Regions from separate parts of the uncultured Phascolarctobacterium sp. genome, predicted to be linked through region 3. Evidence: riboswitches for the same ligand, from Rfam matches in the RefSeq annotation. Region 3 holds a riboswitch; each other region holds the start of a gene.
The links. Region 3 has a riboswitch for cobalamin ahead of Q4G98_RS07075 (TonB-dependent siderophore receptor). Riboswitches for the same ligand answer to the same signal wherever they lie in the genome.
Positions count from the first base shown of each region.

Region 1: linked by a shared signal. The riboswitch ahead of Q4G98_RS00210 (TonB-dependent siderophore receptor) and the one ahead of Q4G98_RS07075 (TonB-dependent siderophore receptor) in region 3 are both predicted to bind cobalamin.
Region 2: linked by a shared signal. The riboswitch ahead of Q4G98_RS11060 (hypothetical protein) and the one ahead of Q4G98_RS07075 (TonB-dependent siderophore receptor) in region 3 are both predicted to bind cobalamin.

Region 1 covers NZ_CATWDQ010000001.1:53,967-57,999, forward strand. The annotation lists gene cobN (cobaltochelatase subunit CobN) at 1-65, shown strand, start outside; gene Q4G98_RS00205 (MerR family transcriptional regulator) at 99-941, opposite strand; cobalamin riboswitch at 1,093-1,266, shown strand; gene Q4G98_RS00210 (TonB-dependent siderophore receptor) at 1,554-3,311, shown strand; gene Q4G98_RS00215 (TonB-dependent siderophore receptor) at 3,486-4,033, shown strand, end outside.
Region 2 covers NZ_CATWDQ010000020.1:17,721-21,753, forward strand. The annotation lists gene Q4G98_RS11055 (acyl-CoA dehydratase activase-related protein) at 1-1,507, shown strand, start outside; cobalamin riboswitch at 1,926-2,100, shown strand; gene Q4G98_RS11060 (hypothetical protein) at 2,280-2,684, shown strand; gene Q4G98_RS11065 (TonB-dependent receptor) at 2,782-4,033, shown strand, end outside.
Region 3 covers NZ_CATWDQ010000007.1:52,034-56,066, forward strand. The annotation lists gene Q4G98_RS07065 (hypothetical protein) at 1-747, shown strand, start outside; gene Q4G98_RS07070 (MerR family transcriptional regulator) at 784-1,614, opposite strand; cobalamin riboswitch at 1,684-1,809, shown strand; gene Q4G98_RS07075 (TonB-dependent siderophore receptor) at 1,951-3,900, shown strand; gene Q4G98_RS07080 (ABC transporter substrate-binding protein) at 3,924-4,033, shown strand, end outside.

The DNA.
Region 1 (4,033 bases), on a different contig from region 3:
CAAAGCGAGAATTACAGAAATTATTATTAGATATTGAAGGTGAAATGGAAGAAAGAGCTGATTAAATAAAACTGGCTGAGACAACGTCTCAGCCAGTTTTATTTATATTCAACCTGTATAGATATCTGATTGATATATTCATCAGGATTTGAGGTGACCCAGTGATTTTTTAAAGGTGAAACATACAGATCTCCGATGATCTGTAAATCATTTTTTTCAGCAAAACTTTTGAATTTCAGCGCGAGTTCTGGAGCCTGATTATAGAAGGTACCTTTAAAGCGTAAAGTAAGATAAAGACCGGAAGGGCGGGTGATACATGATTTAGCCCTGGAATGCGAAGGACCTACTGCCGAAAAAAATGCACAGGCATCGTTTGTATTAGCTTTATCATTACTGAAAAAATTTTCTTTTTTTATGATCCAACCGATATTTTTTTCTTTGAAGTGCTGTTTGGAAAAAGCTTTTTGATTGTGATGAGCCATGATTTCGATTCGTTTTTTCCCGATCCTGGTTTTACTGAGATCACTTATGAAAAAATATTTTTCTTTTTGAAATTCCAAAGTTAGCTGGTTCAGTCTGCTGCTGCGAGTTTTCTCTAATTGAGCGAAAACCGTATTTAAGCTGTTTTTTATTTTCAGGTTTTTTTCAATTATTTCATCGCATTCACGTTCTTTTTCTATTAAAAGTTTATCAAAGTCATCTATATCCCGATTATCTATGTATGCTTTGATTTTAGAAATTGGAATATCCAGTTTACGTAAATTAACAATAACTTCAAGCGTTAGATATTGTTTTAATGAATAATGCCTGTAGCCGTTTTCTGCAATAAATTCTGGCGTCAGCAGATTCATTTTGTCATAATAAAGCAATGTCTGTTTAGGAATGTTAAAGAGGGTAGCCAGTTCACCGGCAGTAAAAAAGCTTTCAGAATTTTTGTTCATAATAGTAATTGCAACTCCATTAAAATATTTAAATAATATTTAATAAAAATTGAAAAATATGTTGACAATATAGTGACTATATAGTTTATTATATCTTCATGTAAGACATTATATCATATAAGCAGCCAAATAAGTAGTAGAGTCTTTTAATAATTGAAAATTAAAAACAGGTGCGTAAGCTTAATAGAGAAATCGGTATAAGCCGATGCGGTCCCGCCGCTGTAAAGATGAGCCTGCTGCAAATGCCACTGGGGAACCCCCTGGGAAGGTGCGGCAAAGGCGTTGAATCTGAGCCAGAAGAACTGCCTGTTTTAACGAAGTAATATTCCTGCGAGCGATGGGAAGGTTGCGCCTTTGTTTTTTACATTGGTGTTTTTATGCCTTTCTCTGTTTTTAGGAGAAAGGCATTTTTACTTGTTGGATCAATTATTTATGCGGCCATGTGAGATTGGGCATAAATGATTTGTTCTATATAATAAAAAGTTGTGAAAGGAAGTTGAGTATGTTGAAAAAGAGTTTGAGTAAAAGTACACTGATGACGGCACTTATAACTGGGAGTGTCATCTGGGGGGGTACACGGTAGGCCACGCTGCTGAAGAACCACAGCACTTTTTGTTAGATGAAATAGTTGTAACGGCAACTCGTACTCCTGTTGAGGCGTTTAAAGCAAATGCTAATATTAGTGTAATTACAAAAAAAGAAATTGAAGAGAGACATTATCAGGATTTGTCTGAGGCATTGCGTATGGTGCCGGGTGTATACATTGGCAATTATAGTGTAGCTGGCTACGACAACAGCAATAATTTGAAAATTAATGGTGCTGATGAAATAGTAGTTCTTGTCGATGGTGTCAAAATAAACAATGTTAATAACAAAATATCTGCTGTAATGCTAAAAAATCTGGATAACGTAGAACGAATTGAAGTGTTAAAAGGTTCTGCATCTACATTGTACGGATCTGATGCAAAAGGTGGCGTTATTAATATCATTACAGCTAAACCTGAGGGAATAAAAACTAAAATTTCTGCTGAATTAGGAAGCTTTAGTACAGAAAATTATGCTATAAACCATCAGGGAAAAGAAAAAGATTGGTCTTGGGATGCATATGTTAGTAAAAATAGGATTGGTGATTTTAAAGATGGTCGTGGAACAACAACCCCAGCCTATTCAAATGCTACGAGTAGCAGTTTTAAAATAACAAAGAAACTCGGAGAGAAGCATGATTTAACAGCTACTTATGATTCATATAAAGCTGATTATAAATATACTGCATTATGGGAACCAAGTTTAAAACCTGGATCGGTAGATAACAGTAATTATAAATTTATTTTAAACAGTAAATTTGATGATACTACTACAAATCAATTATCTTTTATCAATTTAGATTACGATACGGATTTTAATGCCTATTTGACTAAAGTCAGAACTATGAGAATTTCTGATCAATTTACTAAGAATTTTGATGATAAACATATTCTTTCAGCTGGTTTTGAATATAGCCATGATAAAGTTATTACAGCTGATGGTGTAAAAATGATTAATAAAGCAGTATATATTCAAGATCAATTTAATATTACTGATCAATTAAAATTAACTGCTGGAGTTCGACATGATAAAAATTCTGGTTTTGGTAATCATACAACACCAAGTGTAAATTTAGGATACAACTTTAATAATGATAAAACCAATGTTTATGTAAGCTATAGTGAATATTTTATTCCGCCTACTCCAACACATTTGTATAGTGCTAAATATGGAAATCCAAATATAAAGCCAGAAACAGGTGATACCAAAGAAATTGGTATCAATCACAGATTTGATGATACACTAGTTGCTTCAGCACACATGTTCTGGAGAAATTCAAAAGATCGTATTGGTTATGTAGCGCCCAAATATACTAACGTTGGCGATGAAAAAGCAAGAGGTTGGGATGTACAACTGAGGAAACAGTTTAATAAAAATATTTCTACTTTTGTTGGTTATACTCATACAATAGTGGATGCTACTGCTCAAAGAGCAGCTAATGTGGATGGGTATGTTCCAAAAGGTGCATGGAATTTAGGTGTAGATTATGATGAGGGGAAATTTAGTGCATCATTGTTAGGCAAAGGTATTATTGATAGACCTGGCCCACAGACAGCGGATGCTGTTGATAATTTCTTCCCGGCTACGACATATTGGGTTTGGGATTTAGGGTTGAATTATAAAGTGTCTAAAACGATTAAAGCATATGTAAAAGTTAATAATATTTTTGACAAATTCTATGCAGAACATTCTAATGCTAGATATAACTGGAGTAGTAATCCAGATGAACAATGGTGGAGTGCTCCAGGTCGTAACTTCATTGTAGGTATGGAATATACTTTTTAAGTAACATATATTTAGACCGGAGTATTCGCTCCGGTCTAAATATAAATTTTGTTGATTGTTTTTGTTACTTAAAATGTTTATATAATTGTTAGTCCAGGCACGCGTATGGCCATGAAAGGATGGATGCGCACAGCTTTTGACTATATATTTTGATGAATGAAAGGAAGATGTAAATTGTTAAGTAACAAAAAGAGTTTGGCAAAAGTAGTTTTGATGGGCTTGTTAACAAGTACTAATGTCATCTGGGGGGGTACTGCAGTACGCGCTGAAGAACCACAGCAATTTTTATTAGACGAAATGGTTGTTACGGCTAGTAGAATAGAGCAAAAAGAATTTGATACTCAAGCAGATGTAACGGTTATTACAAGAAAAGATTTGGAAGAAAAACATTATACGGATTTGGGAGATGCGTTAAAAGATGTACCTGGTGTAAATTTGCAGAATTACGGTGCCAGTGGAGAGAACTATACCTCTAATAGATTGTATATTAACGGTTCACCCAATATAGTTGTTCTTATTGATGGTATGCGTTCTAACGTAAATGGTTCTGTATCCAGTGTATTATCTCCATCAGAATTTTCTAATCTAGATACAGTGGAACGCATAGAGGTTTTAAAAGGTTCTGCCTCTACATTATATGGTTCTGATGCAGTTGGTGGCGTCATAAATATTATTACCAGAAAAGATAGTAAACCAGGAATAAAAACTTCTGTTAGCGCTAT
Region 2 (4,033 bases), on a different contig from region 3:
TCTCTATCGTGCGGCAGAATTTGTAGCCGCGCATCCTGAGCTTGAACTGGTTCAGATCAGCTCCTTTGGCTGCGGCCTTGATGCTATCACCTCCGACGTTGTCAAAGAGATATTAGAACGGCACCACAGGCTGTATACTTTGCTGAAGGTCGACGAGATCAACCATATCAGCGCCGCGCGTATCCGTATCCGTTCTTTGCTGGCGGCGATGCGCGAACGTCTTGATAAACACGAGGAAACAGACATCCCGGCTTATATACCGCCGTCGTTCTCGAAAAAAATGCGCGATACCCACGTTATCCTGGCGCCGCAGCTTTCGCCGGTGCATTTCCAGTTTATGGAAACCGCCCTGCGTCATGCCGGCTACAGGCTGGAGATAGCGCCGCTGCCGGATCGGGAAGCAGTGGCCCTGGGCCTGAAATACGTCAATAACGACATCTGCTATCCGGCGATTCTGGTCATTGGGCAAATGTTGCGGGCTTTGAAGTCGGGCCAGTATGACCTGAATAAAACCAGTATCGCCCTGTTTCAGTCGGGCGGCGCCTGCCGTGCCACCAACTATATCGCCCTGATGCGCCGTGCTTTGCGTGACGCGGGGCTGGGCAACATACCTGTTTTTTCGCTGTATGGCGAAAAAAGCGACGGCTTCTCGCTGTCGTGGCATCTGCTGAAAGATATGGTCAAAGGACTGCTGTATGGCGACCTGCTGATGCAGTTGTTGCACCGTGTACGTCCTTACGAACAGGAAAAAGGCGCGGCCGATTCCCTGTATAAGGTTATGTCACAGCTTTGCAAGGACAGTCTGGCAGGCTTGACGGGCCTGTCTTTTGAACAGACGATCAAACGGGTGACTGCCGCCTTTGATGCGCTGCCGCTGCGTGATAACGTCCGCAAGCCCAAGGTAGGCATCGTGGGAGAGATACTGGTCAAATATCATCCCGTTGCCAATAATAATATCGTCAGCTATCTGGAAGCAGAAGGCGCCGAAGTCGTACTGCCGAACATGATGGATTTCTTCCTCTATGCGGCTTATGACGAACAGGTCAAACGCCGTCTGCTGGACGGAACGCTGGGCAATGTGATCAAGTCCAAGCTGTTTATGAAGTTTCTGGATTATTACCGCAAGCCGCTGAACATCGCACTGCAAAAGAGCAAACGCTTCAGCGCTTACGAACCTTTATCAACACTGATAGCTTTAGCTGAAAAGCATCTTTCGACCGGTAATATGGCCGGCGAAGGCTGGCTGCTGACTGCTGAAATGGCCAAGCTGCTGAGCGGCGGCATCAATAATATCGTCTGCCTGCAGCCGTTTGCCTGCCTGCCGAATCATGTTACCGGCAAGGGCATGATCCGCGAGCTTCTGCGTACCAATCCACAGGCCAATATCATTGCGCTGGATTGTGACGCCGACGCCAGTCAGGTCAACCAGATGAACCGTATCAAGCTGATGCTGGAGATCGCTAAAGAAAAGCTGCAGGAAGAAAAGTTGAAAATTATTAATCAATAATAAAATATCATTTAACGCCTAATCGAAACCACTTTGAAGTTTATCTTCAAAGTGGTTTTTTTTTAGAATATATTCGATTTTTATTATACTAAAAGAAAACTATTTGACTGATAGAAATGTTAGTGATATAATGCTAAACGATAATAAAATTGCATAAAGAATATAAAAGAAATGTTACTTTCTCTGATGTAGGAATAAAGCGCAGGTGTTGATAAGGATTGATAGATAAATTTTATATTTTAACTTTTGATAGAGTTGTTTTATCCAAACTATAGACAGTTTGGCAAAGCAAAATTGTTCTATATTGTTTTAATACAATATAGATGCAATTTTGTTTGACTGGGGGGGGACATAGTGCTATAATACTAAACGATAACAGTAGTTTATAATATAAAAAGCAAAAAAGATACTTCTAACTGAATAAAGAAAAGAATCAGGTGTAATCGATTGCTTAATAGAGAAGTTGGTGTAAAACCAACACGGTCACGCCGCTGTAATGCTGAGCAAGCCTCAAAGATGCCACTGGGAAACTGGGAAGGCGGGGTAAGCAATGAAGCAGAGTCAGAAGAACTGCCTGATTTTAGTATTTCTATAGCCTGCGAGTGATGGGTAGGAAATTGGATAAGTATATCCTTTTGCCTTTTTGCGAGCACGCAAAAAGGCTTTTTTGTTGTGATTCTAAAACTTTGCAAGCGAAACAGGGTAAGCTTGGCAAAGGATTGGAATATATAGTAAGTTCAGAATATTATTTTTGAGGAAAGGAGGAATGAGAATGTTTAAAAAATTTTCAGTAATATTTTTAGTGATATTGACATTTACAGGATTTGGAATTGTATCAGCGGCAGAAGTTTCCACGGATAAGATGATTCTGGAATGGAATACCAGTAAAATATGGCTGAATAATGGCGATTTGTGTATGATGGGGGATTTTAAAAACCGGCGCAGTGATTTAACAGTAACAAAATTGAATTCTTTTACTGCACGCATTATTTTTACCAAAGAAGATGGCAGTAAATATGAATTTATTGGTGCCCCGGTAAAAATACCACTATGTAAAGTAGCACCTAATGGTACTAAACGCATGAGTTTTAATCTTGGAAAATTTGCAGGGGATTGGAAATCATGGGTCACAGATCAAAACTACACTTTTACGTATATCAACGGTTCGCGCTGGTAAAGTAAATCTTAGTCATAGTTGGATGATGAAATGTAAAAATTGATGAAAGAAGATGAGTTTGATGAAGCTTAATAAAAAATATGGTGCTGCAGCTGCGATGGTAATGCTGCTTTCAATGGCATCTACTTCGTATGCTGCTTTTGACGAAAATTTACAAGGCTATACTTTGGATACAGTTTTGGTTGAAGCCGATGCTACCAAAGATAAATTTGGCAATACTATTACCGAACAATCTTATTACCGTACTGGCGGTGACGTAAAAGTAATCTCCCGTGAAGAAATAGAAAAACGGCATTATACAGATTTAACAGAAGCTATTAAACGTATTCCCGGAGTAACTTTCCAAAACCCAGGTTACCGTGGTGGTGAGTATGGCTATGAATTTTATAATAATGGCGTATCCATAAATGGTGATACCAGAGTAATTATTTTGGTAGATGGACGCCGCGTAGATAATACTGCCAGTACCAGAATTTCCAGTAACAGTAAGACTGGCAGTAAATCTACCGGTGTAAATTTAGACCAGGTGACCAATATGGAAAATGTTGAAAAAATCGAGGTCATCAAAGGTCCTGGCGCTTCAGTTTACGGAGCAGATGCTTTGGGAGGTGTTATCAATATCATTACCCGTAAGGGTGGCAGTAACAATGTAGGGTCAATTGATTTATCGACCGGGTCGTGGGATAAACACAAATACGCATTAAGTTATTCCGGCAGCGCAGGTAATGATAAATCCTGGCATTATTTCATTTCTGCAAATAGAGATATGTCGGGTGATACTAAATATAAAGATGGATATACTGGCGGTACAGGGACTTTAGGCGGTTCAAAATGGAAAGAAGACGGCGTTAACCTGCGTATAGATAAAGATTTTAATGAAAAACAAAGTTTAAAGATTTGGTACAATTTTAAAGAGGGTAAAGATGGCTATCCGATTGCTACACCAAGCCTGCGCTACTGGAATCAGGCCGACTGGCAAAGAATAATTTTTAATGCCGCTATTGGTCAACTGGATGGAAACAATAAAATTGTTGGAGGAAAACTTTCTGGCGATTTGAAAAATCCAGGCTACCATAATTTATATGCTCTGGATGGAGCTGCCTATGGGTCATTCAGCCGTTTTAAAAACAATGACTGGGATATTACTTATACCTTTGATAAAGAAAATGGTATGGAAAGCTTTGTCCGCGTATATGACCAAAATCATAGATACGCCCATCGTGATAAATATAAATGGAATTTAAAAACAACAGCTGATTATGAAGCAGCCTTTCCTACTGGTGCGACTGATGCACAATTACAGCAATGGATAAATGAAAACCTTGCACCTTTTCCGGGCGGCGATCAGG
Region 3 (4,033 bases):
GTCCTAAGCTTGTGCGCTTTCTGCGGCAGTGTATTTGCAGCCCCGGTAGCCAAAACTCTTACAAAGAATGAAGAACTTTATCCTCAAGGCTGGTCGGTAGGCGACCAGATAAAATTTAAAAAAGGCACGACAGCCAGCCTGAATGATAATGGAGCCGTTGTCAGCGGTGTGCTGGCAAGCGATACATATCTGCGGCCGCAGGGCTGGCAGCGTATCATCAACGATTACTATTTTGTTTCAGCTTATACCAATCGCAGCCCGTTTTTCCCGCGTTATTACCGTTATTGGAACAACAACAGCACCTATAACATAGCGTTATCCAGTTATGGACATATTCGTTATAAAGGCGGCACAGCTGTAACCTTCAGCGAGCAGGGCACAGTTCTCAGCGGCACTATTGCCGACGAAACAACAATTGGACTTGGAGAGAACGAATATGGCTTTGTAGCATTTAAAAGCGGTACAGCTCTGGATTTCTATGATAATGGCGCAGTAAAGATGGGCACACTGGCAGAAGATACCAAACTGCGGCCGGTAGGTTGGCAAAATAATGCCATTGACATGGAAAATGCCGGTTTTGTAGAATTTAAAGCTAAGAGTACAGTCAGCTTAACACCTGCTGGTGAAGTAACCAGCTGCACGACTAAAGAAGCTTTAAAGTGGAAAAATAATGGCCTTGAAATAGAATTGCCGGCGAATACAGTTATCAACTTCAGCGAACAGGGTGCTGTAGCCGTAACAGAATAAAGTAAAAAAATAAAGCAGAACTTTCAAAGTTCTGCTTTATTTTTTTACCTGTATTGATAATTTATTTAAATAACTGCCGTTATCATCAGTGACCCAATGATTTCTGATCGAAGTCATGTAAATATCACTGACAGCCTGTAAATTGTTTTCCTGTAGATATCTATATAACTGATCAATATAAGGTTTGCCGTACGAGCAATAAATACCTTTAAAGTAAATTGTGGCATATAATCCTGCCGGTTTAAGAAAAAAATAAGGCGAGTCAAAAGGCTGTGTAAAGGATTGATAAAAATATTTAGTATACGGACGTTCACAAGCCAGAAAAGAATTTTTATCAAGTATATAACCAGAAACGTGATTATTAAAAGTTATATAATCAGCTAAAGTTAATAAATGTTTAGCGGAAATTTTTGTTCTGATTTTTAAATCAGCATTCTGTGGCACCGGATCACTTAGACAAAGATAATCTTCCTCTTCATTTATCAAAGTTATTATTTCCAGAGGCAAAGTTTCGGTATTTTCCAAAAAACATATTCTCTCGCTGAGTTCAGTACGCATTTTTTGAAGATCAGATAAAAGCTGATCTAATATATTGGCACGTCTTGTAAGTAAATTTTTGTAATTAGAGGTAGATTTATGCTTAAGATATTCCGCTATTTCAGGTAATGATACATCTAATTTACGTAATGCCAAAATGATTTCTAAAGAAAAAAACTGCCTTCTCGCATAATAACGATAACCGTTAGCATCGATAAATTCCGGTGTGATAAGGCCAAGCCTGTCATAAAAAAGCAAAGTTTTTCTGTGGATTTTACATAAAGAAGCCAGCTCACCGGTCGTAAATAATTTTTTTTTATTTTTCTCCATAAATTTTCACCAACCTCTTGACTGTCTAATGACTATACATAGTATTATATCACACATAGTAGAAAAATAAATTTGATATTTGATACTGGTAATGTATAATAAATAAAAGTTAGTGAGAATCTAACACGGTCCCGCCGCTGTATTAGCAGTAAAATACTGCTTAAGTCAGCTTTTACCAGTAACTCTATTTCTGCGAGAGACAGTATAGGGGAGAACAGGCACGAATTTAGCCTCTATTCCTCCTTATCTGTTTTTGGGAAAAGGGGGCTTTTCTATTTTTTAACACTTTTAAAGCAGGGTGACAGTAAATTGAAAATTGAAAGGAAGTTGAATTTGATGAAGAAAAGCTTGAACAAAAGCGCGCTTATGGCAGCACTGATAACTGGTAGTGTCATCTGGGGGGGTACAGCAGTACACGCAGAAGAACCGGAACAGATTTTTACCCTGGATCCAATGGTTGTTACGGCACAAAGAATGGAAACAAGAGATTTAGATACTCCTGCAGCAGTTGAGGTATATGATATCAAGAGAATTGAGGAAAGTGGAGCTAACAATGCATTTGATGTCTTGCAGAATACTCTAGGTGTTACTATACAATCACAGGGATTTAATGGTGCTGCGATGGGTACGATGACAAGTAAAATAATGATTCGTGGTGCCCAAGTGGGTACTTTGGTTTTACTTAATGGAGTGCCCATGAATATGGATGGTAAATATAATCTTGAAGATATTCCCAGTGATGCAATTGAGAAAATAGAAGTGGTAAGGGGCGGCGGCTCTGTATTATATGGAAGTGAAGCGACAGGAGGTGTAATAAATATTATTACTAAAAAAACTATAAAGAGCAGAATTAAAGTTTCAGCGGGTAATTTTGGTAAAGAACGTTATGATATTTCTTTAGGAGCAGGAAAATTTAGCATTGTAGCAGGTCTCGAAAATCGTGGTAAGGCTGAAGGTATAAGTAGTCTTGCTGATGGTAAAACTACGGGTAATGTTTTTGATTATGCTAAAGGCGAGCGGAAAAGTGTTATGTGGAACTATCAGATCGCAGATGGATTAATATTTACCCATAATTATTCAAAGAATGAGCATAGATACCTTCAAAAAGATGCTGTTAGTAAAAAATATACTGAAATGAGAGATTATTATGATACAGATAATAATTTTTTGCTGAGCTATGATAAAGACGATTGGCAAGCACATGTGTCTTATGGAACTCAAGAAAAAACATACGATAAAATTTCACCATCTGGTAATGGTTGGAAGGCTCCGACACTTAATAGTTGGAGGAAAGGGCATAATACAAACTTGAATGTACAGAAAAAATTTGATGTGGGACGAAATATTTTATTAGTTGGTGCGAGTTTCCAGAAAGAAGATATGGATCTGCGGGGAACTTCAAATAGTATGAGTTATGATAGGGACAATTATTCTTTGTATCTTTCATATGATATGAGTCTAAATGAAAAATCAAATTTGCTTTTTAATATGCGAGAAACTTGGGCTGTTGGTTCAAAGGCTACTGAAACGAAAAAAAATGGTGCGAAAATTACGACAGAAAATGATGACCTGAGTAAATTTACCCCTGAAGTACAATATCTTTATAAAATTAATGATGATAGCAGTTTTTATGCTAAAGCAGGAAAATCTTTTAGAATGCCTAATTTAACACAAATTTACGGAACTTCTAATATTTTACCTACAACAGATCTTAAGCCAGAACAGGGTACACACTATGAGATAGGTTATAAATTAAATGAAAATAAAAGATCATGGAGGGTCGCTTTATTTAGTTATGATATAAAAGATTATTTAAAAGCTGCTCGTGACAAAAATGATGATATTTATTATGTTAATCAAGATTTCCGCAATACTGGTATTGAATTGTCATGTACTACTGTCCATGATAAAAATTGGAGCAGTAATATTGGCTTAACATATAGTAAGCCTCAGGCAAGAAATGAAGAAGAATATGGAGATTTAGGCTGGCATGACTGTTATGGACGTTATCAGATCAATGGTACTCTTAATTACAACAAAAATAAATTTAACGGAATGTTATCAGGAAATTTTGTAGGACATAGAATTTCTAATACTTCTACCGAAAGAAATATCAAACCACAGTTTTTTACAGACCTTGATTTATCATACAAACCTGAGGATAATCACAAAATATTTTTCCATTTAAATAATATTTTGGATAGAATTGATATTACAACTAACGGTGATACTAACTATCACAATCTTGGCAGAAACTTTATGCTTGGATATGAGTATAGCTTCTAAATTAACTTAAACAGGAGAACAGAATGCGCAGTTTTATTTTAGCAATAATCATGATACTAGCGGTAACAGGCTGTAGCTTTGAAAAACCAAACGCTGTTATTGAAAACACGGCAGTTCAAACTCAGTATCAGGT